2 regions of the Brevibacterium sp. OS20 genome follow, and region 2 is predicted to be linked to the other one. Evidence: riboswitches for the same ligand, from Rfam matches in the RefSeq annotation. Region 2 holds a riboswitch; the other holds the start of a gene.

Region 1 (14,693 bases), 580 kb from region 2:
GCCCGAAGTCACGAAATACCTGCTCTCCCGCATGTCCTTGGGGCTGAAGGCAGAACCCGACTCCGGGCTCGACGTTCTCACCGACCGCGAACGCGAAGTTCTCGCGCTCGTCGGCCGCGGTCAGTCGAACGACGAGATCGCCGAATCGCTCGTGCTCTCCCCGCTGACCGCGAAGACCCATGTCTCGCGCATCATGACGAAGGTCGGGGCCAGAGACCGCGTCCACCTCGTCGTCCTCGCCTACGAATCGGGGCTGGTCTCTCCCGGTTGGCTGAACGAGCACTGAGTTCTGCTCCGTGCGGAGCAGCGCAGGTGACTCCCTTCGGCGGATTCGCAGCGACCGGCTTGCGGTGTGTCATTGATGTCAGGTCCACGAACGGCGTGGACACCCGCCAAGGAGGCATCATGCACATGGAACACGGACCGCTTGCCTGGCCGTTCTTCTTCCTCATTCCGATCTTCTGGGTCCTCGTCATCGGACTCATCGTCACCCTCATCGTGACCCTCAACCGTCGCCGGTGGCGGCAGGCCGGGGGACCGCCGTGGGCGGCTGCGGCACGAGAGGGAACAAGGAGCGCCGAGGCGACTCTGGCCCAGCGCTTCGCCCAGGGGGATATCGAGGAGGCCGAATATCGTGCCCGACTCGAGGTGCTGCGGGCGAACCGGCTCGAGGCCGGGAACGGCTGAGCCGTTCAGGCCGCGAGGGCGAGCCGTACCTGACCCGCTGCCGGCGGAGCAGGTGCGGCTCGCGTCATATCGGTCGCCGACAGCAGCGCGGTCGCAGGGACCCCGGAAGTCAGGCCGAAGGCAGCGAGCACGAGGACCTGCGGCAGCTGGAGCTCGAGCACCTCGGCCACTGCCTCGATGACCTCCGACGACGGGTCCTTGAGCCCGCGTTCGATCTCGGAGAGGAACTGGGTCGAGACCCCGGACCGGTGGGAGACCTGAGCCAGTGTGAGACCCAAATCGGTGCGGCGCAGTCGGAGAGCGCGGCCGAGCGCCTCACGCCACAGCGGCGGCGGGGTCGGGTTGTGCGGGAGCATGTCGGTCATGGGGTGAGCCTACGGTCGGTAGGGCCGCCTCGGCGAGGGTTTCTGCTGTCAGCAGATGAGGATGACTTAAGTGAAGTGGCTCACAGGTGTTGCGGAAACGGCAGTAGGTTAAGTTAGGCTGGCCTACGTTAATGTCGAGGGGTCGTATCAGGCTCCGACCACTGTCGAAAGGACAGGAATGTCAGTTCCTCACAGCCGCCGGGCCGTCATCGCCGGAGCGCTCGTCGCGCTCTCGCTCACCGCCACCGCCTGCGGGCAGGGATCGCAGGCCGCGGAGGAATCCGGGTCCGCGAATTTCGAGACCGTGACGATCAAGCACGCACTCGGTGAAGCGGTCATCGAATCCGAGCCCGAACGCGTCGTCACCCTCGGCCAGGGATCGACGGAAACTGCGATCGCTTTGGGCAAGACGCCGGTCGGCATGGAGGAATATGCCTGGGGATCCGATGACACCGGCTACATGCCGTGGATCTACGAGGCCGTGAAGGACAAGGGTGAGAAGCTGCCCGAACAGTTCCAGGGGGATACGGAACTCGACGTCGAAGCCATCGCCGAACTCGAACCGGATGTCATCCTCGCCCCCTGGTCGGGAATCACGGCCGAGCAGTACAAGCAGCTCGATGCCATCGCCCCGACCGTGGCTTACCCGAAGCAGCCGTGGACGATCAAGTGGGATGAGCAGATCACCACGATCGGCAAGGCGCTCGGTCAGGAAGAGGAATCAGAAGGCCTCGTCGACGACATCAAGACGCAGCTGAAAGAGGCGAAGCGAGAGGAATACAAGGACCTCACGTTCTCCTTCATCTACAACTCGGGTCCCGGCACCCTCGGCGTCTTCTACCCCAACGAGCAGCGGGTGGCGATGGTCTCGGCGCTCGGACTGACCCCGGATCCGATCATCGACGAGCTGAAGAAGGACTACGACGAGCCGGGAACGGATTCAGCGCTCATCGGTCTGGAGAACGCGGACAAGCTCAACGATTCGGACCTCATCTTCACTTTCTACTCCGATGAGAAGAACAGGAAAGAGATCGAATCGCAGGGACTGTATGCGAATATTCCGGCGATCAAGGCCGGGGCTGTCGTGGCTCCGGATGATCAGCCCTTCGTCACCGGATCCTCGATCATCAACCCGCTCACCGTCCCCTGGACGCTCGAACGCTATGTGCCGATGATCGACAAAGCGGTGAAGAAGCTCGACAAGTAAGTCGTCGGCGAGGAGCCTGCCGCATCAGTCAGGCAAGCAAGCTGGGCGCTCTCAATCGAGGGCGCTCAGCTTCTTCCACTCATCCCAGGAGTACACCCAGTCCGAGATGTCGCTGTCATTGGTCGACAGGCTCACTTGGGAACCGGTGACCTCGACGGGATCGCCGAAGATCGCGGAGTCGTAGTACTCCTTGGCCCGTTCGGTGGTGAGATTGATGCAGCCGTGGGAGACGTTCTGCGAACCTTGGACGCCTGCCGACCACGGGGCGGCGTGGATGAATTCTCCGTTGTTGTGGATGCGCACCGCCCACTGCACATCGGTCTCGTAGTCCCATTGTTCGGAGGTCATCGTATAGTCGGCGGCCTTCGACATGACCACATGCGTGCCGTTGTAGGACGGGGACTTCGGTGCGCCGAGCGAGGCAGGGAAGTCCATGACGGTCTTGCCGTCACGAGTGACGGTCATGCGATGGGACTGCGCATCGGCCTTGACGACCTGCTTGCGTCCGATCTCGAAGTCGAGGGTGAGGTCGTTCTGACCGACGCTGTTCTCTCCCGTCGGCACATCCTTGAGCGGAACGTCGACGGAGACCTTCGAATGAGCGGGCCAGAATTCCTTCGGGCGGAAATGCAGGCGGGACTGCGGATCGTCGTAGAGCCAACCCCAGGAGCCCTCGACCTCCCGCTCCTTGCCGTCTTCATCGGTGACCTTGACCGAGAGGCGGCGTTCGACATCGTCGCGGAAGTCCTTGGACACGGTGGAACCGAAGTTGAGCATGATGGGGGCGGCGACGCCGACCGTCTGATCGTCGGCGAGCGTTGTACGTACCGACATCGGGGCGCCGTCGCTGTCACCGACGGTGATCGTTGCGTCGAGGTCGACTTCGTCTCCGCCGGCAGTGGTGGCGGTGACTTTCACGGTGTATTCGCTGTCGGCGACGAGGCCGTAGGTCGAGATCCAGGCGGCGGATTCGTCCGGGGCGGCGACCACCTCGGCGGTGTCCTTGTCGTCTGTTTCGGCGTCCTTCGAACCATCGTCGGCCGTCCCGGACTCGGTGGAGCTCGGTGTCGACGAACCGGCTTGGGCGTCGTCACCTGTCTCGAGCGCGGTGCCCGAAGCGTCGAAGAACGTGCCGGGATCGTGCCCGATCCGGGGGTGGGCCTCCTCGGTGACGGAGATGTCACTGAGGTCGGCGTTCTCGACGGAGATGCCGATCCGCTGGCCGGCCTCGAGGTCGATGTCGTCGCCGGATTCGGTCACCTCGCCGAAGTCCCCGGCGCCGGGCATCGCGGTCGCCGCATCGGCGGACTCACTCGGCTCAGCTGAGGAGGTCGCATCGCTGGGCTGCGACGTCGGCGTCGATTCGGACGCGGATTCTGCTGCCTCGGAGGTGATGGCTCCGACGCGGAACACGGGATCCGCGGCCGCCTCGGCGGTCTTGTTCGCGCCATTGCGGGTCGCGTCGGGATCGTCGCTCGACGGTGTGCACGCCGTGAGCAGGGCCAGTGCCGAAAGGGCGGCAATGGCCCCTTGGATCTTCGTGGACAACAGGGAAACCTCGTTTGAACACAGGGATGAGAACTGCGAATCATGGTAATGAAGCAAAATCACGAAAGTATTAACGCTTTCGCTTCTTCGCCCCGATTCCGGCGCTCGGAGGGCCGTGTAGGCAGACCTGACCTGGGCAGATGAGGGAGAGGGGGAGTTGTGGAATTGTGATGTTGGGGAATAGAGGACTCCCCGTGCACCCGACAGAGCTCGCTTACCCTTGCTGCCTTCCGGCCCTGGGGGAGTTCACAAGATGACGCCGCACGGGGAGCCGTGAATCAGTCTAGTCGAGAGCGGCCTCGGTGGACAAAACGAGTGGGCGGGGCCACATGATTGCGACAAGGACACTGTTATCCACTCGTGACAGAAACATCATCTGACCGGGACATTCACTGGATAGTGTGGACGCATCCTCGTTTCCCATCCCTAAGGAATCATGCACATTTTCCGCAGAGTGGTTCTGCCGCTGGCCTTCCTCCTCGTCCTCATCCTCATCGCTGTATTCCTCGGCTGGATCGCCTTCAAACCGGCTGCCGACGACGAATTCGACGATGTCGGTGCCAGTGGGGAGCCGGCGGAATCCACCATCACCGCCGAACGCGGCGACATCTCCAACACAATCGAAGTCAAGGGACGCATCAACGTCGACTCCCCGACTGCGGTCAAAGCCGACCACGACGGCGTGGTCAACCATCTCTTCGTCAAGCCCGGTGATGAGGTATTCAAAGGCGCGGAGCTGTTCCAGGTCAGAAGCGAGGGTGAGCAGGAGGCGCCCGAAGAGCCGGACGGCGGCAGCGACGATGCCGAGACAGCAGACTCGGATGGCGGGGATGAGGCATCGGGAGGTGACCCGTCGACCCCGGCCAAGCCGAAGTATCATTCGGTGATCGCTGCGGAAGACGGCACGGTGGGTGATTTCTCCGTCGAGCAGGGTGACACAGTCTCTGCCGACACCCAGGTGACCGAGCTGCTGAAGAAGACCTTCACCGCCAAGGCGCCGATCAAGGCGACCGATCTCTACCGGGTGCAGGAGCTTCCGGACACCGCGAACATCGCAATCGACGAGGGCCCGAAGCCCTTCGACTGCACGGGTCTCAGACTCGACCAGGGGCCGGGTACAGCCTCGGCATCGTCGTCGACGAGCGAGGAGGAGTCCGAGGACCCAGGGGCTGAAAGCGCAGGTGACGACGGTTCTGCCGCCGAAGGCTCGGAGGGAGGTTCCGGAGACGGTCCGCAGCTGATCTGTGCCATCCCCGACGATGTCACCGTCTACAACAGCCTCGATCTCACTATGACCATCGATGCGGGAGAGGCGAAGGACGTCATCGTCGTTCCGGTGACCGCGGTGCGCGGACTCACCGAGAAGGGATCAGTCTGGGTGACCGGAGACGGTGGTAAGTCCGAGGAGCGTGAGGTCGAGATCGGCCTCAACGACGGGTCCATGGTCGAAGTGAAGTCGGGCCTGGACGAAGGTGAGGAGATCGATGAGTTCGTTCCCGGCACCGAACCTGAAGATGAGAGTTCCGAGGGCGGCATGGATGACGAGTTCGGCGAGGGAGAGGACTGGTGAGCCGCCCGGAGCCGACGGCGGCAGAGACTCTGCTCTCGCTGCGACATGTGTCGCGTTCGGTGCCGATCGCTGACGATCAGCTGCTCACGATCCTTGCCGATATCGACCTCGAGGTGGGGGTGGGGGAGCACATCGGCATCGTCGGTCGCTCCGGCACCGGCAAATCGACGCTGCTCAACATCCTCGGACTCCTCGACGCGCCGACGACCGGGGACATGGAGTTCGCAGGTGAACCCGTGCAGAAGATCTCCCGGAACAGGGCCGCAGCGATCAGAGGACGGGACATCGGATTCGTCTTCCAGCAGTTCAACCTCCTGCCCGGACGCACCGCGGTCGAAAACGTCGAAGCCCCACTGATGTACGCCACTGGACGGGAGTTCCGCAATCGGCGGAGATCGGCCGAAGCCATGCTCGAGCGCCTCGGCCTCGGCGACCGGATCGAGGCGAAGCCGAACCGTCTCTCCGGAGGTGAGCAGCAGAGAGTCGCGATCGCACGCGCGCTGGTGCGTGAGCCGAAGCTCGTGCTCGCCGACGAGCCGACGGGCGCCCTGGACGTTGAGACGGGGCGTCAGGTCATGGAGATCCTCGACGGCATCACCAAGGACTCGGGTGCCGCGCTCATCACGATCACCCATGATCTCGGGGTGGCGAACATGGCCACTCGACAGTTCTCGCTCAGTCAGGGGTGTCTCCATCCGGTCCTCGACGGGGCCACCGCCGAGGCGCTGGCGGGTGAGAGCCGATGATCACAGGATTCGCCGCATCGATCGTCGAGGCCTGGCAGGAACTGAGGGTGCACAAGGTGCGCGTGCTGATGTCCCTGATCGGCGTGGGCGTGGCAGTGTGTGCACTGACCCTCGTCGTCGGGTTCGGGAACATGATGCAGAAGGGGCTTGCCGACTCGTACGAGCAGCAGGGTGGTCGAGCCGCGACCTACACCCTGAGCCTCAATCCGACCGAGTCCGAGATGGGCGAATCCGAGGTCGAGAAGGTCCGGTCAGCACTCGACGAGACCGCCGACCGTTTCGGAATCAGCCACATCTCCGCCTACGGTCAGGCCGAAACCACGGTGCCGGGACCGGCTGGCACCGTCAGCGCCTCGATGTACATCGTCGACCCGGATTTCGACGTCATGCGCCGACTCTCCGTCGATCACGGCAGGTGGTTCACCGCCGGTGACGCCGCGAACCTGTCGCCGGCCGTCGTCGCCGATGAGACTTTCCTCAGCGAATACGGCATCGACCCGACTTCCCTGCCGGCCACGATCGAGCTGTCCGGTTCCCCGAAGAAGACGGCCACGGTCATCGGTTCGGTGCCCTCCTCCGAATTCCAGGAGTACGGGGAGATCTACGTCCTCAACGGGCAGGAGAAGCAGTTCGCCGCAGACGCCTACGCCGTCACCGAATTCGAGATGTGGGTGCCGCCCGAGGTCGGTGAGGAGCTGAGCAAACAGGTGACGAGTGATCTCAGACGGCAGCTGCCCGGCTTCGACGTCAGTGCGGACAGAACCGATTTCGCCTCGGACATCGATGAAACACTGGGTCCGGTGAAGAACGTGCTGTTGGTCATCAGCATCCTCATTCTCTTCATGGGTATGCTCGGCCTGCTCAACATCTCTCTTGTGACGATCCAACAGCGGATCAGGGAGATCGGCATCCGCAGATCCTTCGGGGCGACGAGTCGGCGCATCTTCTTCTCCGTGATGATGGAGAGCGTCGTCGCGACGACCATCGCAGGCGCTGTCGGCGTTCTCATCGCCGTGCTCGTGCTCAAGGCGCCGCTCGTCTCTGAGTTCATGTTCGACGGTGCGAGTACTCCGCAGGTCCCGATCTCTGCCGCGATCGTGGGCATGCTCGTCTCGGTCGGAGCCGGAGCGCTGGCAGGATCGGTGCCTGCTGTCGTCGCCACTCGGGTGCGGATCATCGACGCGATCCGAGCCTGAGGAGTGCCAGAGCGCCCGTTCCGAAGGCCAGGCACAGCCCGACCTGAACGAGGCATGCCACGGCGAAGGCATTGTCATGGCCGAGGCTGAGCGTGAAGACATGGAAGAGCGCTCCGAGCAGTGCCACGCCCACGGCGATGCCCGCCTGCTGCATCGTTGCGATGAGACCGCCGCTCAGCCCGGCCACTCGGTCGGGGACCGCTCCGACCACGGTGCCGACAAGAGGACCGAACTGGAGAGCCTGAGCTGCGCCGAGGACGACTCCCGGAAGCTGGAACCACAGATTCCATTCTGTGGCTGGGGCCGTCGCCGACGCCCAAGCCACCCCGAGAAGGCTGATCGCCTGCAGGGTCGTGCCGAGGACCATCGTGCCGGGCCCGCCGAGTCGACCGACGGCCCGGGGGACGAGGAGAGAGGTGATGAGGAAAGCTGCGGCGAAGAGGCCGAGCGTGAGTCCGGAGACGGCGGCGGGGTCACCATGGCCGGTCTGCGATGTGAGCGCGAAGTTGTAGAGGAACGTGCCGAAGCCGGCGAAGAACACGAAGGCCATGAGCATCCCGATCCATGCGGCAGGGATGCGAACCACCTGCGGCGGAATGAGGGGGTCACGTCCGGCCGCCTCGGCGCGGTTCTGCCAGAGTGCGAACGCGGTGAGAGCTGCAGCGCAGGCTGCCAAGAGGGTTGCGGGCAGCGGAAGCCAGCCGGTGACCGGTCCCAGCGCCAGTCCGATGACGAGGCACATCATGCTCACGCCGAGGAGGATCGCGCCGAGGGCGTCGAGGGGTGCCGGGTCGGTGCTGCGTGATTCGGTCAGACGCAGGGAACCGAGATAGGCGGCTGCGGCGGCGATCGCGCAGCTGAGGAACGCCGCCCGCCACCCCCAGGTCTGGCCGAAGAGGGAGATGAGTCCGCCGCCGAGGACCTGACCACCGACGGTGCCGACTCCGGAGAATGCGCCGAAGAGGCTGATCGCCTTCAACCGTGCGGCCCCGGACAGCGAATGCTGGAAGCTCGCGAGGATCTGCGGCATCATCACCGCCGCTGCCGAACCCTGGGTTGCGCGAGCCACGAGCAGGAAGAGCGGATCGGGTGCCAGTCCGACGGCGATTGAGGTGATGACGAGCGCGCCCGTGCCGATCATGAACAGGCGGCGACGCCCGAAGCGGTCCCCGATGCGACCGCAGAGGATGAGGCCGGAGGCGAAGGCGGCGGAGAACAGACCGACGATGAGTGCCGAGGTCGCATCACTCGCACCGATGTCGGCCTGCACCGCGGGGATCGCGACGTTCGAGACGGAGAACATGAACGTCGCGAGGAACGCACCGAGGTGGAGCGGCCAGAGGACGGGGGCAGGATGGCCTGCGGTGGGGGCGGGGTCGACGTCGGGTGCGTGACCGGGAGCAGCCTCGGCGAGGGCCGAGGTCGGAACCGCCTCGGCGGAGGTCGATGATGTCTGCGTGTGGGAATCTCTCATGGATCCAGTCTGCGATGGGCCGCGGGGGAGTGGGAGGGCGTGCTGATGGTGTTGGTCGCACCACCAGGCTGAGAGCGGTGACAGGGTGGAACGGGGTGAGCGTCGGACGGACAATGGAGGCATGGCACAAGTGAGAACCGAGGAGCTAGGACGATTCCTGCGTTCGCGACGCAACCGAGTGCGGCCCTGCGAGGTCGGTCTTGCGGCCGGCACCCGGCGGAGGGTGCCGGGACTGCGGCGCGAAGAGGTCGCTGTGCTCGCGAACATCGGCACCAGTTGGTACACCTGGCTTGAGCAGGGGCGCGAGGTCCACCCCTCGGAGTCGGTGCTCGAATCCATCGCCGAGGCGCTCCTGCTCGACCGTGAGGAGCGTGCCCATCTCTTCCTGCTGGGCGGATATCCGGATCGAGTCGCGAACCCGGGGGACTCGGCGGTGGGAGAGCAGATGCGCACCTTGCTCGACGAACTGCTGCCGCTGCCGGCGATGGTCACTGATCCGCGGTATACGATCCTCGCCTTCAACTCCGTCGAACGGTATCTCGCCTCCGACCTCGAAGCACTCGCTCCGGCCGACAGGAACTGCGCGATCCAGTCCTTCGAGAGCCCGGAATGGGCGCGGACCTTCCACTCCGACGACGGCCATCGGGCGCAGGTCGTGGCGAAGCTGCGTGCCTCGTACGCGGAGTCGATCGACGATCCCGAGTGGTCGCCGCTGCTGTCGCGGCTGCGCAGGAATCCGGAATTCTGCCGCCTGTGGGATTCGGGAACGGTCGGTCGATCTGTCGGGCGGGTCAAGACCATTGAGAACCCGTATGTGGGCACGCTCAAGCTGACGATGACGACGCTCATCGCGCAGGAGAACCAGAGGCTGACGCTCTCGGTCTATCAGCCGGTGGACACGGTGACGCGGTCCCGATTGGAGACGCTGCACGGCTGGATCAATGACGGCAGCATCGAACGCAGACGGGAGGACGGGGCGCAGCCGTCGGCAGAACGGCATCTCCGCGCCGTCGCGGACTGAACCGTGTGCCGTCGGGTGACGAGGTCGCGTGTTCACCTGCGGGAAGTGGGATGCTTCACACTCGGCCACCGCGATTTCGCATTGTCGTCATGACTCGGATAAGCTGATTCGCGGAGGATTCGCCTAGTGGCCTATGGCGCTCGCCTGGAACGCGGGTTGGGTTAACGCCCTCAGGGGTTCGAATCCCCTATCCTCCGCCACGGAAGTCCCGGTCTCGCAGTTGCTGCGGGCCGGGACTTCGTCGATTCACCGGCGGCGGACCTCCATGCCGGTCGCGGGAGGCTCGTATTCGGACATCCCACACCGATTGTGACAGTTCGCACCATTCGTGCCACCTGCTACCGGTGCTTTCGCATCCCTCGTCGGTCCTGGTCCAACGCACCGGTGCAACGAGGTGGTGTGCCGCCAAGGGTGAGGGGTGCGGAGCTGGGTGCAGCGGAGCGCAGCTGCCGGAAGGCAAATCGCATGACGGTTCGTGGCGGAATGCGTCATTGTGACGGCATGCGTCGGCCTGCGAAGTCTGCCCGCCGAGTGTGGTCTGCGTCTCAGTAGTCTGGCACGGCACACCCGCACACACGATATTGCACACCTGCACACATCACGAGCGACTGAAGGGAACTGGCCCGATGACGTCGCAGCAACCGGTCCGGCGCGGAAGATCGCGCAGCGCACGCCCCGCGGACACGGTGCTCATGCCAGTTTCGATGGGAAGGGACACACAATGACGAATCTCCACGCCAACCCGATCTATACCGGTGAACCCGAAGACCTGAAGTTCGCCTACTGGGTGCCCAACGTCTCCGGCGGCCTGGTCGTGTCGAACATCGAACAGCGCACCGACTGGGGCTACGACTACAACGTCAAGCTCGCACAGACCGCCGAGGCAGTCGGCTACGAATACGCACTCAGCCAGGTCCGCTACCTCTCCAGCTACGGCGCGGCCCAGCAGCACGAATCGACCTCCACGTCACTCGCGCTCGCCCTTGCCACTGAGAAGCTCAAGGTCATCGCCGCCATTCATCCGGGCATCTGGGAACCGGCCGTGCTCGCGAAGTTCATCCTCACCGCCGACCAGTTCACGAAGGGCCGGGCCGCCATCAACGTCGTCTCCGGCTGGTTCAAGGACGAATACACCCGCCTCGGCCTGCCGTGGCTCGAACACGGCGAACGGTACCGCCGGTCCGCCGAGTTCATGGATGTCGTCCGCAAGCTCTTCACCGAGGAGAACGTCGAGTACCGCGGCAATTTCTACACCGTCGACGACTTCACCCTCCGCCCCGGCCCCTACCCAGTCGAGGGCCGCCCCCACCCGGAGATCTTCCAAGGCGGAAACTCCTCGGCCGCTCGCATCAACGGCGGCAAGCACGCCGACTGGTACTTCTCCAACGGCAAGGACTTCGACGGCTTCCGCGAACAGTACGACGACGTCACCGAGGTGGCCCGAGCGCACAATCGGAAGGTCCGTTTCGGGCTCAACGGGTTCGCCATCGTCCGCGACACCGAGGCCGAAGCCCGCGAACAGCTGCGTGAGATCATCGCCAAAGCCGATGAAAGCGCGGTCGAAGGATTCCGCAAGTCCGTCCAGCAGGCCGGAGCCTCGACTCACGATAAGAAGGGCATGTGGGCGGATTCGAGCTTCGAAGACCTCGTCCAGTACAACGACGGCTTCCGCACCCAGCTCATCGGCACTCCCGAACAGGTCGCCGACCGCATCATCGAGTACAAGAAGATCGGCGTCGACCTCATCCTCACCGGCTTCCTGCACTTCCAGGAGGAACTCGAAGCGTTCGGCAAAACCGTCATCCCGATCGTTCGCGAGAAGGAAGCCGAACTCGTCAACAGGGGACTGCTCACCCCTGCCGGAGTCTGACCCTGGAGGCGAGTTTCCCTCAGGCCACGCTGAATGACGCGGACTTGAGCTTCAGCTTGGTCCGCAGCTGATCGCCGGTGAGGCTCGCGGTCTTCCCCTTCACCGAGGTGGCTTTCACCGTCTTCACCAGACCTGAGCCGGTCTTCGCCACCGTCACAGACCGGACGTCTGCCAGCCCGAACGCCCGTGCCATGTCGGCCTGCTTGGCCGTCACCGACCACGAGGCGTTCGGGTTCTGCGCAGAGGCATACTTCGACGGAGAGTCATCGACCGAGACTAGGTACGGCACGGCCGACCCCCACACCTCGGCAGCCGAATGCGTCTTCGAGCCTGCCGACGACGAGTAGACAGCATCGATGAGCCCGCCCTTGTAGGTGATGACGCGCGCCGACTTCACCGTCGACCCGCTCGTGCTCTGTGTCGCGGCCACGGCCTTGCGCCATGGACCGGAATCGCCTGCATTCTCATGAGTCCACCCGAGGAAACGCTGCGAGGCCACCTCGTCATAGACGTTGCACCCGCAGGCAGGCTTCACCGCACCGAGATTGCGGTAGGCATAGGTGCGCGAAGCGATGGCCTGAGAGCGCAGGGCTTCGGACTGCCACGATGCCGGCATCTCGGCGATGCCCGGCAGATATTCCTTGTTGAGACCTACCACGTTGATGACGTTGAGCGAGCTCTTCAGCTGACCGATCTCGAGCCGTCCGTGCCGGTAGGTGCCGGTCGCCCCGTTCTGGGCACCGCTGACCGACACCGTCGTCGCCGACGAACTCTTCCAATATCGGGTGCCCTGCCATTCGAGGGTGAGCTTCGATCCCGAATAGCTCTTCGACCCGATGATCGCCTTGACCGAACCGGACGAGGTCCGTTCGATCGTGACCTTCGAGGCCGATTCGATGGTCTTCGACCCGACCTTGACCCGCAGACGGCCGGACCGCGGAGAGACCGTCACGGACTTCTTCCCGGTCAGCAGCTGCACCCTGAGACTGGCGTCGGCGTCCTTCGACATCGTCGTGACCTTGGCCCCGGTGTAGTAGTGCTGCAAGATCTGCGTCGACGACTTTCCGGCTGCCGCCATTCCGCGCGCTCCGTACTGGCTCATCCCGGCTCCATGGCCGAACCCCGACCCCTTGATCGTGAACGACGACGGCGCCTTCGTCAGCGTCACTTTCGCCCCGGACTTCGCCGTCCACACGATCATGCCTTTCTGGAACTTCTGCCGGGTCTCGGACCCGGACCGGTACTCGTTGCTCGTCGGATAGCCGAGCGGACCGCGTTCCCACCCGGACTTCTTCCACGCCGTGCGGATCGCACCCAGAGTCGCATGGGCACCGGTGGCCTTCGTCCAATGGATGCTGCCGTGCTTGAACGACTGATAGCAGCCCTTCTGGATCAGCGTGCACCGCTGCGGGCCGACCGCTGGGCCGAGCTTGCCGGAATTCCCGCCGAGCGATCTGTGCATCGTCCCGATCGCGCTCGAGGTCGAATAGGCGGCATGTGCCGGAGGCGGTGTGGAGCAGAGAAGGAGAAGGAACCCGATGAGCAGTGACGCGAGGGCAGGAGTCGTCGCCTTGACGAACGGGGAAGCTGGCATGAGTAGATCATAAGCGCGGCTGTCAAGACCCCGGGTGACGAACAGACGAACTCCCCGAAACGATCGTTCCGGGGAGTTCGTCGCCGAGGCGGTCCGACCTCGGCGAAAGAGGCATCGTTCCTGCTCAGCTCAGCTTGTCAGCGATCGCCTGGTTGAAGGCGTCGAGGTCGCCGGGGTTGCGGGAGGTGATGAGGTTGCCGTCGACGACCACCTCGGTGTCGGTCCAGTCGGCGCCGGCGTTGATGAGGTCTGTCTTCGTCGCGATGAAGGACGTCAGCTTCCGTCCCTTGGCCACTCCCGCCTCTGCGAGGATCCACGGGGCATGGCAGATGGCCGCGACAGGTTTGTCGGCAGCGAAGAACGCTTTGACGAGGTTGACGGCGTCCTCGTCCAGACGCAGAGCGTCGGCGTTGAGGGTGCCGCCGGGCAGGACGAGGGCGTCGAAGTCATCGACCGAGGCTTCGGCGACGGGAACGTCGACGTCGAAGGTCTCGGCGTGCTCCCAATCGCCTTCCATCGCCTGCAGTGTTCCCTCGGACGGGGAGACGATGACGGTCGTCGCCCCGGCCTCGTCGAGTGCCGCGCGGGGACTGGTGAGTTCGATCTGCTCGACGCCGCGGGTGAGGAGGAATGCGACCTTCTTATCGGTGATGGCCATGATGGTGCTCCTTTTCTCTGTGTTCTGGAAATGCTGTCTGTCGTGAAATCTGTCTGTCGTGGGAATTGAGCCGCCGCGGAACTTGGGCCGGCGCCTCAGGTCAGATGGGCTCGCTGCTCGTCGGTCAGCGGCTTCGCGGGGAAGCGCAGCAGCACCTTGCCTGCCGGGTGGGCGGTGAGCAGATGCCGGTAGGCGTCGTGGACCTCTTCGGCGTCGAAGACCCGGGCGATCGGGATGTGGATATGGCCGTAGGCGATGGCCTGGCCCAGCCAGACCATGTCATCACGGCGGGCTCTGGCTTCGCCGTCGATGCTCACCCCGTACTTCTCCGCGACCGTGGGGCCCGCACCGATCGAGACGATGCGGTCGGCTGGGACGCCGAGGTCGATCATGCCCGTGATCTCGTCCTCACCCTGCGTCGAGTACGCGGCCTGGATCCCGTCCGGGGCGAGCTCACTGACTCGGTCCCACAGTCCCTCACCATAGGTGACGGGTTCGATCCCGAGGCTTTCCAAGAGAGCATGATTGCCCTGGCTGGCGCTGCCGATGACCCTCGCCCCGAGGTTGCGGGCGAGCTGGGCGACGATGATGCCGACGCCGCCGGAGGCCCCGGAGACGAAGAGAGTGTCGCCTTCGCTGAGGCGCAGGGCGCGGATTCCGGCGACGGCGGTGCGCCCTGCGACGTAGAGACCTCCGGCGGTGTCGACGCCGAGTCCGCGCGGGATCCTGTCGAGCCTGTCGGCAGGATCGGTGATGA
Region 2 (14,693 bases):
GCCCGTTCCGGGGACGGGCAGCCCCCGGATCCGGCTCGAACTGCCCGAGGTGAAGGCGAGTTCGGTGACCATCCTCGGCGAGGGCCCCGAAGCGGCTCCCGCCCTGGTCGATGTGCTCGAGGAGATCGGAGTGATCCGGCCATGACTATGGTTTTCGTCGAAACAGACCCGGCAGGCGAGGTCACACTCACCTCCGCCGAAGCCATCACCTTCGCCCGCAAAAACCCCCAATTACTACCTGACGGGGGCGCAGCAACCTCGCGCGAGGTATCTGGGCCGCCGTCAGGTAGCACGGAGGGGGTGGTGATCGGCCCGCTCAGTGATGCCGCCGTTGACGCGTTGGGGCGCCTCGGGGTCGGTGTCATCCACCATCTCGAGCATCCGGATCTCGCGGAGTATTCGGCGGCGGCCTGGGCGCAGGCGATCGTCGACGTCACTACGGAATCCGGCACGCTGCTGGCCTCGGGCACCCCGCGCGGTATGGAGCTCATGGCTCATGCCGCGGTCCGCACCGGCGCCCGCATGGCTGCCAATGTTATCGCCGCCGACGCAGAGGGCCTGCTCCGTCAGGTCCACGGCGGCACTGCCTTCGAACGCCTCCGCCTCGACGGGGATCTGCAGGTGCTCACGATCGCCGGCCACGCCTGCACTCCCGAAGAGACGACCCCGATCACCCCGGAGATCATCGCTTATGACCTCACCGTCGCCGAGGCGGACCTTGCCACCCGTGTCCAGCGCACCGAGGTCGAGGCCGCCGATGATGCGTCCGGACTGACCTCGGCCAAGGCCGTGGTCGGAGCCGGTCGCGGGGTCGGTTCGGAGAACGGATTCGCCGAAGTCCTCGAACTCGTCGACCACCTCGGCGGGGCCCTGGGCGTCTCTCGTGTGGTCACGGGTCTCGGCTGGCGCCCACACACCGAACAGGTCGGCCAGACCGGCAGCCGCATCTCCCCCGACGTCTACATCGCCTGCGGGATCTCGGGAGCAATCCAGCACATGGCCGGAATCGAGGGGGCGAAGACGCTCGTGGCCATCAACACCGATGAAGAATCGACGATGGTCCAGCGGGCGGACTATGCGATCATCGGCGACCTCCACGAGGTGGTCGGAGCCGTCAACGAGGAGATCGTCCGCCGTCGCGGCTGAGCGCAGTTGGACCCGGGCTCCGCCAAGGCCGCTCCGGACAGTACCAATGCACTGAGAATTTCCGTTGGCGCCGGCCACCTGATTAACTATGGAACGATCGTTCAGACCTCGTTCCCAATCAGCTCCTGGAGGCAGTCATGGCCACTTTCGAACTCTCACCCGAAGTGCGCTGGTCGGATCAGGACCTGCTCGGCCACGTCAACAACGCACGGATGATCACCCTCATCGAGGAATGCCGCGTGCGCTGGATGCACGAGATCCGGGCCGGACACATCACCGGCGGCGGACTACTCGTCGCCCGCCAGGCCATCGACTACCTCGTTCCCGTCATGTACGGCCCCGAACTGAAGATGACCGTGACGGTGAAGAAGCTCGGCAACTCCTCATTCACCGTCAACACCCGAGGTGACCAGGACGGACGTCAGGTCTTCGACCACGACTGCGTGCTCGTCCACATCGATCGGGACTCGCAGAAGCCCACCCCGCTGACGCCCGAACTGCGCGCAGTCTTCGAACCCTACCTGCAGGACTGAGGCCCGACGATTGGCGTAGGTGGGAGAAACAGTCACGCAAAACCGAGGCGGGCGTGACCATTCGGCCCAGCCAGTATGAGCCTATCGCCCGCCCGACAGCAGCGAGAACCTCCCGGGGGACGCGCGATCATGGCCGATTCGTTCAAGCCGTCACCGCACCCGTCCGCATAGTCTGAAGTCATGAAACTCGACGCGATCTCCATCATCACCGCAGACATGCCCGCCGCCATCACCTTCTACTCCGCGCTCGGCCTCGAGCTCGCCGACGGCGGCCCGGACGCTCCGCACACCGAGTTCACCTCCGGGTCCCTGCGGATCCTCCTCGACACCGAAACGGTCATGCTCGGCATCGACCCCGAATGGACCCGCCCGACCGGCGGACACAAGATGTCCTTGGCCTTCGACTGCTCCACCGCCGAGGCGGTCGATGCGACATTCGCCAAGCTCACCGGGCGCGGCGACGGGGGAAGCGATCCCGTGGCAGGAATCGTCCACGAACCCTGGGACGCGTTCTGGGGACAGCGCTACGCTGTGGTCTCCGACCCCGACGGCAACACGGTCGACCTCTTCGCCGCCCTCAACTCCTAATTGCTACCCGACGGCGGCCCAGCAACCTGGCGCGAGGTTGCTGGGCCGCCGTCGGGTAGTTCTGGGTAGGGACGAACTTACGGAACGAACGCCGGGTGCGCCCTCACCCGATGAGCGAGCGCTCGTCCCGCCGCAGGTGAGCTGCGTCGGCATACCCCACCTCGGCCGCGGCCGCTGTCCGCGACCGCCCCGCATCGATGAGGTCTCGCGCGGCCTGCCAGCGCAGGATCTTCGCCAGGTGCTTGGGTCCGTAGCCGAACCATTCCGCGCTCAGCCGGCGCAGCTGCCGCGGTGAATACGCGAACTCCGCGGCCGCCTCGGTGACGGTCTGGGCCGGCGAATTCGAGCGCACATCCAAGGCCCGAGCCAGGGCCATCGGACGCGGATCCAGCATGGCTCGGCCCGTCAGACCGCCAGCCATATCGAGCAGCACCCGGGCAGCTCCCGTCACCGAGGCGGCCCCGCCCTCGCCGACAGCGCGAACCTCTGAATGCCGGCCGCCGATGACAGCGTCGAGGGGCGTCACCCGATCGGCCAGTTCCCCCGCCGAGGTGGTCAACAGCTGCGCAAGCACGCCGGAGTCGAATCGCAGGCCCACCGTCGGTGCAGCCGAACCGTGGAACATCCGTGCCGTGGAATCGGCGCCGGCGATGAGTATCTGCGAATCGATGAAGATGAGATCCATGCACCCGTCGGGAACGATGAGCGATGGAGCCGCGGCAGCTGCGACAGTCGGCCCGGAAGCCAGACCGGCGGCAGTGTTCCCACGATCAGGGTCTGCCGCCTCGACGGAGGAAGCCGCCTCGGCGAGGGAATCGGCCTTGTCGGGAACGGAGACCCACAGGCTCGCCCGCAGGTGCGGGATCCGGGTTTCGCGATACACGGACTCGGCCTCCTGACGCTCTCGGCGGTAAACTCGTCTGTGTTCATCTGGTGCGGGCGGCGCGATCTGCCCCCAGAATAGCGCGCGAATGGCCCCAACAGAGGGCCGCACGACTGAGCTCACGGGAAGGAATGATGGCTGCAGCATCCTCGGCGCCGGTATCGGCGCGCAGGCAGGCTCGCCATGTCACTGTCTTCCTCGATGTCGATGGCGTCCTCAACTCCTACCCGGTGCCCAAGCTGCGCGGCATGGCCGAGGGGCGAAAGAAGCTGCACGCGTGGCACTACGAACTCCACTACCGGCCGTCCGTCGTCGAATTCTTCGACCGCATCGTCGAGACCCATGAGGTCGACGTCGTCTGGCTGTCGACCTGGTCGCAGCGATGCAAGTCCGAGCTCGAACCGAAATTCGGTCTGCGCAACTCCTTCGACGTCATCGAAATGCCCGATGAGACGCACAACCGCTTCGCTCACGATCCGCAGCAGTGGTGGAAGGCCCGTGCCATGGAGGACTGGCTGGCCACCCACGAGCACGGGCGTGCGATCTGGATCGACGACGACCTGGCCTGGCCGGCCACCCGCGAATACTTCCTCAAGCACTACTCGCCCAACCGCCTCAAACTCATCGCCCCGGACTTCGCCCACGGCCTGACGAAAGCCCATCTCAAGGAGATCCGGGAGTTCGCCTACCCGAAGACCAGCGAAGCCGAGACCGGCGATCTGACGACATCCGACCCGAAGGGAACTTCATGACGCGCATCGGCCTGCTCGATTCCGGACTCGGACTCCTCGGCACCGCCGACGCGCTGTTCAACCTCGCCCCCGACGCTGACCTCGTCCTCGCAATGGACCCGGACTACACCCCTTACGGCAGCCTGAGCACCGACACCCTCGAACAGCGGGCTCTGCATTCGGCCGGGGTGCTCGCCGAATGGGAACCCGACGCCATCGTCATCGCTTGCAACACCGCCTCGGTGCAGGCCCTCGAAGCCGTCCGCGCCCGCTACGAACCGGCCATCCCCGTCATCGGCACCGTGCCTGCGGTGAAGATGGCCGCCGGCACCGGCCAGGACTTCGCGATCTGGGCGACACCGGCGACCACGGGCAGCGAGTATCAGCAGAACCTCATCGACTCCTTCGCCGCCGACCTGCACGTCGCCAAGATCGCCTGCCCCGGACTGGCCGAGGCGATCAACGCCGCCGATCTGGAGAAGATCGACACCGCCATCGAGGATGCCTTCACCCAGATGGGACCCGGAATGGAGACCGTGGTGCTCGGCTGCACCCACTACGGACTCGTCGCCGACCGCATCATGGCCGCCCGAGCCGGAGCCCTCACCGTCTTCGACTCCCCCATGCCGGTGGCCAAACAGACGCTGCGCCGCATCGGCCTCGAACCCGCCGGAGTCGGCGAGGATCAGCCCGGCACCGGACGCGTGCTCGCAACCTTCGCGTCCGGCCGACGCGTCAGCCTCCCCCAGGCCCTGGACGCCTACCCGGCCGGCAAACGACTGCTGGCCCGAGAAGCCTGAAAACGTCCCCTCCGCGTTCCCTCCGAGCCGGGTCTTTCCGCGCCGCACAGGCGTAAAATAGACCAGACAGTCAATCGTCAAAGGAGGCGATTCGACATGTTGGCGCTCAGTATCCTCGCCGCACTTGTCGCACTCGGAGCAATCACGCTGGGAAACAGCCTGAAGATCGTCAAGCAGTACGAGCGCGGGGTGGTCTACCGCCTCGGCAGAGTCAACGCCGAGCCCCGTCCGCCCGGAATGACCGCGATCGTCCCCTTCGTCGACAAACTCGAGAAGGTCAACCTCCAGATCGTGACCATGCCGATCCCCGCGCAGGAGGGCATCACCCGCGACAACGTCACCGTCCGCGTCGACGCGGTCATCTATTTCAAGGTCGTCGACCCGCGCAAGGCCGTCGTCGACGTCGAGGACTATCAGCTCGCCGTCGGTCAGGTCGCGCAGACCTCGCTGCGTTCGATCATCGGCCAGAGCGAACTCGACGATCTGCTCACCAACCGCGAGCGCCTCAACCAGGGTCTGGCGATCATGATCGACAGCCCCGCCGTCGACTGGGGCGTCCACATCGATCGCGTCGAGATCAAGGACGTGGCCCTGCCGGAGACGATGAAACGCTCCATGTCGCGTCAGGCCGAAGCCGAACGCGAACGTCGATCCCGCGTCATCATCGCCGATGGTGAGCTGCAGGCTTCGAACAAGCTTGCCCAGGCGTCAGAGGCCATGGCCCACACCCCGTCCGCCCTGCAGCTGCGCCTGCTGCAGACCATCGTCGAGGTAGCCGCGGAACGGAACTCGACCCTGGTCCTGCCCTTCCCCGTCGAGCTGCTGCGCTTCCTCGAAGGCAACACCCCGACCGCTGTTCCCACCACCGAGGCGGGCGCGAAGTCGACCACGGAAGCAGGAGTCACACCCACCACGGACACCCCCGCCGAGGCGGCCGACCGGTCCGGATCGGACACGACGTCGAGTGCCCCGGCTGACCTCGACGCCATCGTTCAAGCCATGTCCGAATCGCTTAAGCTCACCGGGCTGATGCCCGAGCAGGAGCGTGTCACCTCGGACATGCCGGAGCAGGAGCGGACCACCTCGGATTCGGCCGCACGATCCGACTCCGCCGATCAGGAGGAGCACCTCGGGCACGCCTGAACCGTCGCACCCCGGCCTGTGACCGCCCTGGATCCGCCCACCGACCGCCCCCGGCGCCGTCTTCAGCGTCTGTCCAAACCGGAGGACTAGGCTGTGGGCATGGACCTCAAGCGCACTGGAAGAACAGTCATCGTCAACGGCGTCATCGCCCTCGTGATGGGTGCGCTGATGATGGTCTGGCCAGGCACCTCCGCCGAGGTGGTTGTGCGGATCTTCGCCTGCTGGCTCGCCGTCATCGCCATCTCCTCCCTCGTCTTCGCACCGCAGGGAAGCCGCACCGGCAGCATGGTCACACGCGCGGTCCTGCTCATCCTCCTCGGTGCGCTCATCTTCTTCACCCCGATGCTGTTCGCGTCCATGGTCACCGTGCTGACCGGATTCGCCATCATCTTCTTCAGCTTCCTCGCTCTCACCATGTCCTTCTTCATCCGCCGGATGGGAGTCAGGACCTGGTGGGCACTCACCGTCATCGGCGTCCTCGGCATCATCCTCGGCGGCTTCTTCCTCTTCGCCCCGGGCGCCGGAGTGACCGCGCTGATCTTCACCCTCGCCGGGTTCATCATCCTCGTCGGCATCGCCCTCATCGCTCTGGGCCGTCGACTGCGCAAGGTCGACAGGCAGATGAAGTCCGATCCGCATCGCAATCGTCCTGACGACGACGGTGGCGGCGATGTCATCCGCGGGGAGATCATCGACTGACTCCAGCCGCCTCGGCGAGCTTTTCCCCTTTCGACAGAGCCCGGATCCGCACATCTGCGGGTCCGGGCTCTGTCACGTACCCGCTGTTCACCAATTCACATACCAAAGTCGGCCCGAAGTGGTCATTGTCACAACATGACTTTCCGTCTCCGCCACACCCAAGCGCCCGCCTCCCGCAACGATCCGCCCAAATAGCATCTGACCTGGAACATTGCGTGAACGGAAGGCGAAAAGTACCGAGTGTGCATGAGCATTTCGCACCACTTGGAATCGGAGTTAACCGTGCATTCATCTTCTCCGTAACCTGGCGGTCATCCGCCCTGCGAATCATGGAGGCAGACAGACACTGCCACATCGACTGAAATTCGCGAGGAGAACGAATGACCCAGGTTCTGGCACCGGAGCGCCACACTCCGCCACCTGCCGTCGGCCGCAGCAACGACCGCCTCTGGCATCTGGCCTTCGGCGGCCTGATGGCGATCACCCTCATCGCCTTCACCCTGTGGTCGCTCGACTTCGTGGGCCGGGACGCACCCCGCATGGTGCTCATCACCACGGTCATCTTCGGCGCCTTCATGGCCTTCAACATCGGCGGCAACGATGTCGCCAACGCCTTCGGCACCTCCGTCGGCGCCGGCACCCTGACGATGAAGCAGGCACTGCTCATCGCCGCGGTCTTCGAGGTCAGCGGCGCGCTTCTGGCCGGCGGTGATGTCACCGACACGATCAAGAGCGGAATCGTCGACCTCAGCGGGGTGGCGATCGACCCGATGGACTTCGCGTTCATCATGATGGCGGCCCTCCTCGGCGCGGCAGTGTGGCTGCTGGTAGCGACGCGGATGGGCTGGCCGGTGTCGACGACGCATGCCATCATCGGCGGCATCATCGGTGCATCACTGACGATCGGATTCGTCACCGGCACCGGCGGATTCGCCATGGTGCAGTGGTCCGAGGTCGGCCAGATCGCGATCTCCTGGGTGCTGTCTCCTGCCCTCGGCGGACTCGCCGCGTTCGTCATCTACGGGCTGATCAAGAAATACGTGCTCGGCAAGTCGCTGTCGCACACGCTGAAGCCGCATATGCTCGCCCCGGTCTCCGCAGCCGAGGGATCCGTCGACGCGCAGATCGACGCCGCCGCCGAGGATGCCCCCGCCGAGGGAGGATCGATCGGCACGCACTCGGCCCTGCAGCGGTGGGTTCCCCTCATCGCCGCCGTCGGCGCTGTCATCATCACCGCAATGCTGCTGTTCAAGGGACTGAAGAACCTCGACATGAGCGTGACCACGGTCGGCGGTCTGCTCATCATGGCGATGATCGGCGCGGCCGTGTGGCTGGCAGTGTTCGTCTTCGCCAAGACCCTGCGCAAGCAGACTGTGCCCCGTGCGACGTACATCCTGTTCTCCTGGATGCAGGTGTTCACCGCCTCAGCATTCGCCTTCAGCCACGGTTCGAACGACATCGCCAACGCCGTCGGCCCCTTCGCCGCCGTCCTCGATGTGCTCCGCACCGACAGCATCAGCGGCGAGGCGAGCGTGCCGTTCGCAGCCATGCTCACCTGCGGCATCGCCCTCATCGTCGGTCTCTGGTTCATCGGCCGCAAGGTCATCGCAACGGTCGGCACGAACCTCACCGAGATCCACCCGGCCTCCGGATTCGCCGCCGAACTCGCTGCCGCGGGAATCGTCATGGCCGCCTCGGTGAGCGGTCTGCCGGTGTCGTCGACGCACATCCTCATCGGTGCGATCATCGGCGTCGGCCTGGTCAACCGTTCGGCGAACTGGAAGCTCATGAAGCCGATCGCATTGGCCTGGATCATCACCCTTCCGGCCGCAGCGGTCATCGGTTCGGTCGGCGTCATCGCCCTGCGCACCATGATGGGCTGACCCACAGGCACGAACGCTCACACGCGTTCGCCGGACTCCGTTCGACACACGGCTTCGAACGCATCCGCACGTCCGCCCTGCCGACTTCCACACGAAGTCGGCAGGGCGATTTTCGTCCGAACTCTGGTCTCGGCAAAGCTCCCTGTGCTATCTTGTTCCGCATGGGAACATTGAACAGCAGCGCAATGACTGCGCCTTGCTTCTACATTCGTCACCGCAGCGCCTGACAGCGCGCCTGACGAATTCTTCTGCGATCGGCTGACCGACGACGGTCACCCTGATCTGCTCTGCAAGCGCGTTGTCCTCCCGGAGAGCCATCGGCATCCGGGCGATGCGGCAATTGGCTGATCCCTTTCCGATTCACTGACCACTTCGATCATCATGATCGACCGGGTCTATACGAATCGATCTGACTCACCTTCATTGCGCTGCCTCGGGTGCCTCCATCTTCTTTTTGGAGCACATCCCATTGCGACCCCACACGTCACGACACCGTTCGACACGCAGTCAGTCCCATTCGCTCTCGGCCCCGCGGTCACAGCACGGCGGGCGGCATGAACTCGGCCAGAACTTTCTGTGTTCGCCCACCACTATCGACACGATTGCGAGCCTGGCTCGTTCCACCTCCGGACCGATCATGGAGATCGGTCCCGGGGATGGGGCAGTCACTTCCGAGCTCTACCGGCTCGGTCGAAAGCTCACACTCGTCGAACTCGACGAAACGAGGTTGGATCACCTTGAAGACACGTACCCGCGGGCCGAGGTCCGGCACGCCGACATCCTGACCACCCGGCTCGACCGGCCGGTCATCGTCGGCAATCTGCCGTTCCATCTCACCACTCCCATCCTCCGTAAACTGCTGCGTTCCGGGCGCTGGCAGCGGGCGATTCTGCTCACCCAATGGGAGGTCGCCCGCAAACGCGCAGGAATCGGCGGATCGACCATGATGACCGCGCAATGGACCCCATGGTTCGATTTCCGCCTCGTCACCCGCGTCCCCGCCGACGCGTTCGCCCCGAAGCCCAGCGTCGATGGCGGCATCCTCACCATCGATCGCTGTCCCACCGGATCGATTCCAGACAATGCTCGATCCGATTATCAACAGTTCGTCCGTTCGGTCTTCACCGGTCGCGGGCGAGGAATGAAAGGAATCCTCTCGAAGATGAGCATCACCGATCATCGCACTCTGCAATCGACCATGGACCGCAACGACATCAGAGGAGACACCTTGCCCAAAGATCTCACCCCCGACCAGTGGACCGGACTGTTCACCGAACTGGTCACCGAAACAGATCAGAAGAATGCGAAGAAGGGAAAGACCATGCGAAACAGCAAAGCACCCAAACAGAACCCCGTCACCGAGGCGGCCCCGCAGACACCGTTGATCACTGGGGAGATGCCCATCGTCGGCGCCAAACCGGCGACCGAGAAGCTGCAGGCTTCCATCCCGGGCACCGATCCGAAGGCGAAGAGCCATGACAAGGGTCATCTGCAGGCCGAACGCGGTTTCATGAATCAGCATCAGAAACCGCAGCAGCCCCAGCCGAGGTGGAACCTGCCGCGCAGGTGAGTCTCCGATGCTCCGGTCCGACGTTTCCCCGTCGGACCGGGGCGTTGTCCGGCCCGTGCTCCTCCATGCCGATGCGCCGACGGACCACGACACCGGCGGCTCCTCCGTCTTCTCCGGAAGTTCATCTTCGCCGACTGCCGGCGCTCGTAGACTGAAAACAGCAGGTCCACGCACTGCGCATTCGGTCGAGAGGTCAGCCGGAATGGACAATGAACACGGCACTCACATCAGAGGCTTCATCAATGGGTGGTGTCCTGGCTGCGAAGAGAGCAGCAGCCTGACGCCGGGTCGACTCAATACCGACGGGACTATCGAATTCCGCACCTGTGTCGACTGTGGGGAAACCGTCGAGGACCACGATCCTCGATACTGGTCATCGGCCGCCGACGCCGATGAAGAAGGACTCGTCTAGATTCCTCCTCCGCCGGCCACGGAGGTCACCAACGCAAAGGTCGTGTCAGACCCGCCGTCTACACTGAAATCACGTTCGCGAGCTGTGGCCATCGGTACCTGGCCGGCCACACGGCAACCCGTCATCGACCGGGTGCCCCAGGGGAAGAACGGGCCCGCGCCGACCGCTCGGGCAAGCTTCGATCCGGGTCAGCGCTGCACAGGCGCGCCCGAGAAGGACGGTTTGCCATGTCCGCAGACTTCAACGACTCAGCCGACTCCCACAACGACGCTGACAACCGCCGCAGGGCCGCCGAACAGTGGCCGGGCTTCGAACCCGAGGTGGCCCTGCACTGGTCGAAGGTTCTCCTCCACCACTCCCCTGACCCACAACGCGCCGGCATCAAGGCCCAGATAAGTTCGGCGATCAAACGGGGCATTCCGATTGCCGGACCCGGCTGGGTGAGCACTGCCGATGCTGCTCGCAGTGATGGCTTCACACCGGTGCTCTATCAGACCCTGTTCGACACGCTGCAATCCATTCCCAGAACGGCGTTCCGGTCCCACCCGGGGCATCGGCAGAACAGGCACGGAACCTACCTGCCCGGCACCCCGTATGAATCAGAACTCTGGTGCGACTGGCCGAAGCTCTTCCTCGTCGAAGGTTTCGACGCTCACGCAGCCACGACGCTGACCCTGCTGCGCGCTGAACCGAAGTTCCCACGCCCGCGAAGCAACAACTGAGCAGAGGGTCTCTGACCTCACCGAACCCAAACACCACTGCCGGTCGGATCAACAGATCCGACTCGGTCAACTCGCCGAGGAAGCCACGCGCAGATACACGGCCGCTGCGAGCGCGGAAGCGATCATCTCCCGCTCCCCTCCGATGTCCACGGTCACCTCTTCGTCGGTGCGGTCGACGACGTCGAGCGCGACATCGGGAAGCACACCCGCCTCGGCGAGCTTGCCCAAGATCCGCGGATCGGCGTCGGAGACCCTCAGCACCTCGTAGTGACCGGCGGCCGCCTCGGCGAGAAGGGTCGGAATATGGGAATCGACGGCACCGTCGGCACCGGGAATGGGATCGCCGTGCGGGTCGGACGTCGGGTGGCCGAGGAACGCGTCGATGCGGTCGATGAGCCGATCAGAGGCGGCGTGCTCGAGGATCTCGGCCTCGTCGTGGACCTCGTCCCAGCCGTAGCCGAGCGACTTCACGAGGAACGTCTCAATCAGCCGGTGCCGGCGCACCATCGACAATGCGATCGCCTCGCCCTGCTCGGTGAGCACCGGCGGCTTATAGGGAACTCGAGTGATCAGACCGAGTTCGTCGAGACGCTTGAGCACCTCGCTGACATTGGCCTTCGTCGTTCCGAATCGGTTCGCGAGTTCGGTGGCCGTCATCGGGTCCCCGCCCCATTCCTGAGCCGACCAGATGGCCTTGAGGTAGTCCTGACTGACCTCGGAGACTTCACCTGCGCGCATGCCCCCAGTATCCCATGGACGCGTCGTCCCACTCCGCACTTCATCCGAAGTGAGCGGTCTGGCACAGATGTTCCCAAACGATTACGTCCGACCCGCCCCATCGCCGAGGCGGCCCTGCCAGAATCACATTCATGACCTCCCATTCCCTCCCCTCCGACTCGGTTCACCCGGCCGACGACGCTGACCGCCTGCGGTCTGCTCGGCCCGCACTCCCCGACGCCCCCTCCCCCACAGACGGCTGGCCCCCGTTCCGTGCATTCCGCCGCTGGGCGAAGGCCCGCAAGACCGCGTCCGGACCAACAGCACGGCGAGGGGCACTCACCTCGGACGACCAGCGAGCACGACCAGAGAGGATCAATGCATCCGGTCTGTTCCGACCCGGAGAGATCGAGTACGCGCGGCTGCGGAGCCTGCCTCCGTTCGACACCGATCTGCTCATCCTCACCGACCAGCGCATCATGCGAGTGCGCACCGATGCTGAGGGCTCCATCGCCCAGCTCTCGGAAGCGACGCCTCGGCAGGTCGGCGTCGTCCGCGCCGAGGAGTTCCGCGAACGCGCGACCGTAACCGTCGAGCTGCACGTCGGATCGTCGATGCGGTTGGAGGAGACCACTCCCGCGCAGGCGCACCGTTTCGTCGACACCGTCAACGAGGTGGCCGCCCGCTCCCGGGCGTGACCGCGCCCGCTCCCTCACCTGACAGCACCTGCTTTCACAGCCTGACCCGGACGTCTCCACCGCTTAGTCAACTTCCTGAAAAGAGGGGGTGATGAATTTGTGAGAAACCTCCACCCGTAGAATGGATCGGGCCCATTTTCGGGCCCTGTCCCTTTTTGTCTACCGGAGGTCGATGCGTGCAGGATCCGAACGAAGAGACGTTGAAGCGCCCAGTCGTCGAACGTGAACGATTCGGCGGTACCGACCGGGCAACGAGAATCAGCAGGGACGTCGACCCTGAGAAGCGCGCTCCGATCGACAGTACGGAGATGAGCAAGGGCCCGGAGGAGCTCTCCGACGAACGCGGCTCCCGGGTCAATTGGCGAGTCTTCATCGTCGCCTCCCTCATCATCCTCGCGTTCTCCGTGTGGGCGATGATGATGCCCGACTCGGCTCAGTCGACGATGAAGACTGTCGTGGACTGGATTGCAGAGAACCTCGGCTGGTTCTATGTCGTCACCGTCACCGTCGTCATCGGCTTCGTCCTCTGGGTGGCGCTGTCCAAGGAAGGCAGCGTCAGGCTCGGCCCCGACCACTCTCGTCCGCAGTACAACCTCTTCACCTGGGTCGCCATGCTCTTCGCCGCGGGCGTGGGCATCGACATGCTCTTCTACTCGGTGACCGGACCGATCACCCAGTACCTCGAACCGGTCAACGCCACAGCCGAATCGGCCGCCGCCGCACAGGACGCCGTGGTGTGGACGATGTTCCACTACGGCATCGCCGGCTGGTCGATGTACTCGCTGCTGGGCATGGCCATGGGCTACTTCGCCTACCGGTGGGGCATGCCCCTGTCGATCCGTGCGGTCCTCTACCCGCTGCTGGGCAAGCGCGTGCGCGGAGCCACCGGTGATGTCATCGACATCTTCGCCCTCGTCGGCACCGTCTTCGGTGTGGCCACCTCGATGGGCATCGGCGTCGTCCTGCTCAACGTCGGGTTCGCCACTCTCTTCGGTCTCGAAACCGGACTGGCCCTGCAGATCGCGCTCGTCATCGTGGCCGTCGTCATGACTGTGGCCGCCTGCACCTCCGGCGTGGACAAGGGCATACGCCTCGTCTCCGAGCTCAACCTCTGGTCGTGCGCGGCGATGATGCTCTACATCCTCGTCACCGGCAAGACCGCCTTCCTGCTCAACGCCATGGTCGAGAACATCGGCCGCTTCATCTTCACCCTGCCCGAACGGACGCTGTCGACGTTCGCCTATGTCGACGGCGGATCCGAATGGATGGGCGGCTGGACCCTGTTCTTCTGGGCCTTCTGGCTCGCCTGGGGTCCCTTCGTCGGGCTGTTCCTCGCCCGCATCTCCCGCGGCCGCACGCTGCGTGAGTTCGTCATCGCTGCGATCACTGCCCCCGTGATCTGCGACTTCATCATCGTCTCGATCTTCGGCAACTCGGCGCTGTCCGAGGTCTTCAACGGCAACGACGAGTTCGCGAAGACGGCCATCGCCTCCCCGGAACAGGGCTGGTACGACCTGCTCGAGATGTTCCCGGGAGCGACGTTCCTCATCGGCCTGGCCACTCTGTCCGGACTGCTCTTCTACCTCACGAGCGCGAACTCCGGCGCCATGGTGATGTCGAACTTCTCCTCCTCGATTCCGAATCCGGAAGAGGACGGCGCCAAGTGGCTGCGCATCTTCTGGGCTCTGGTGACGGCGGTGCTCACGATCGCCATGCTCGTCGCCGGCGGCGTGACCACGATGGAGTACGCGACGCTGATCTTCGCCCTGCCGGTGACGATCATCGCCTACCTCGTCATGGCCTCGTTCTCGAAGGTGCTGCGCATGGAGCGCGCCGAACGCGAGGGCCGGATCCGTCGTCGCCGCACCACCGCGGCACACGGTGGACGCACCCCGGAGAAGACCTGGCGTCAGCGACTGGCGACCCTGCGGTCCTACCCGTCGAAGAAGTCCGTCGACCGTTTCGTCACCGAGGTGGTCGGACCGTCCCTGGAGGCCGTGGCCAACGAGTTCCGCGAACTCGGTTACACCGTCGAACACCTCCAGACGCTCGACGAGGACAACGAGATCATGTCGAACACGCTCAATGTCGACATGGGCGACCAACGCGACTTCCACTACGAGGCTGCGGCCGTCGAAGCGAATGTGCCCTCGTTCGGCGCCCGCAAC

Evidence for each region. Region 2 has a riboswitch for S-adenosylmethionine ahead of ACVZTU_RS02105 (hypothetical protein). Riboswitches for the same ligand answer to the same signal wherever they lie in the genome.
Region 1: it holds a riboswitch for S-adenosylmethionine, as region 2 does, so the genes downstream of both, sfnG (dimethylsulfone monooxygenase SfnG) here and ACVZTU_RS02105 (hypothetical protein) in region 2, are expected to answer to the same signal.

What each region holds. Positions count from the first base shown of each region.
Region 1 covers NZ_CM166367.1:1,061,241-1,075,933, forward strand. The annotation lists gene ACVZTU_RS04510 (response regulator transcription factor) at 1-286, shown strand, start outside; gene ACVZTU_RS04515 (SHOCT domain-containing protein) at 406-687, shown strand; gene ACVZTU_RS04520 (helix-turn-helix domain-containing protein) at 693-1,052, opposite strand; gene ACVZTU_RS04525 (iron-siderophore ABC transporter substrate-binding protein) at 1,231-2,259, shown strand; gene ACVZTU_RS04530 (L,D-transpeptidase) at 2,311-3,807, opposite strand; RNA gene ffs (signal recognition particle sRNA small type) at 3,988-4,083, opposite strand; gene ACVZTU_RS04540 (permuted SH3 domain-containing protein) at 4,244-5,377, shown strand; gene ACVZTU_RS04545 (ABC transporter ATP-binding protein) at 5,374-6,123, shown strand; gene ACVZTU_RS04550 (ABC transporter permease) at 6,120-7,319, shown strand; gene ACVZTU_RS04555 (MFS transporter) at 7,297-8,793, opposite strand; gene ACVZTU_RS04560 (helix-turn-helix transcriptional regulator) at 8,915-9,814, shown strand; tRNA gene ACVZTU_RS04565 (tRNA-Ser) at 9,927-10,014, shown strand; SAM riboswitch class I at 10,407-10,525, shown strand; gene sfnG (dimethylsulfone monooxygenase SfnG) at 10,536-11,684, shown strand; gene ACVZTU_RS04575 (SpoIID/LytB domain-containing protein) at 11,704-13,278, opposite strand; gene ACVZTU_RS04580 (type 1 glutamine amidotransferase domain-containing protein) at 13,403-13,936, opposite strand; gene ACVZTU_RS04585 (NADP-dependent oxidoreductase) at 14,032-14,693, opposite strand, start outside.
Region 2 covers NZ_CM166367.1:482,040-496,732, reverse strand. The annotation lists gene ACVZTU_RS02160 (electron transfer flavoprotein subunit beta/FixA family protein) at 1-145, shown strand, start outside; gene ACVZTU_RS02155 (electron transfer flavoprotein subunit alpha/FixB family protein) at 142-1,146, shown strand; gene ACVZTU_RS02150 (acyl-CoA thioesterase) at 1,284-1,679, shown strand; gene ACVZTU_RS02145 (VOC family protein) at 1,860-2,267, shown strand; gene ACVZTU_RS02140 (AraC family transcriptional regulator) at 2,371-3,150, opposite strand; gene ACVZTU_RS02135 (HAD domain-containing protein) at 3,285-3,902, shown strand; gene ACVZTU_RS02130 (glutamate racemase) at 3,899-4,681, shown strand; gene ACVZTU_RS02125 (slipin family protein) at 4,778-5,824, shown strand; gene ACVZTU_RS02120 (HdeD family acid-resistance protein) at 5,924-6,523, shown strand; gene ACVZTU_RS02115 (inorganic phosphate transporter) at 6,904-8,406, shown strand; partial or broken gene erm (23S ribosomal RNA methyltransferase Erm) at 8,981-9,676, shown strand; SAM riboswitch class IV at 10,462-10,572, shown strand; gene ACVZTU_RS02105 (hypothetical protein) at 10,616-11,110, shown strand; gene ACVZTU_RS02100 (metal-dependent transcriptional regulator) at 11,177-11,848, opposite strand; gene ACVZTU_RS02095 (hypothetical protein) at 11,980-12,525, shown strand; gene betT (choline BCCT transporter BetT) at 12,702-14,693, shown strand, end outside.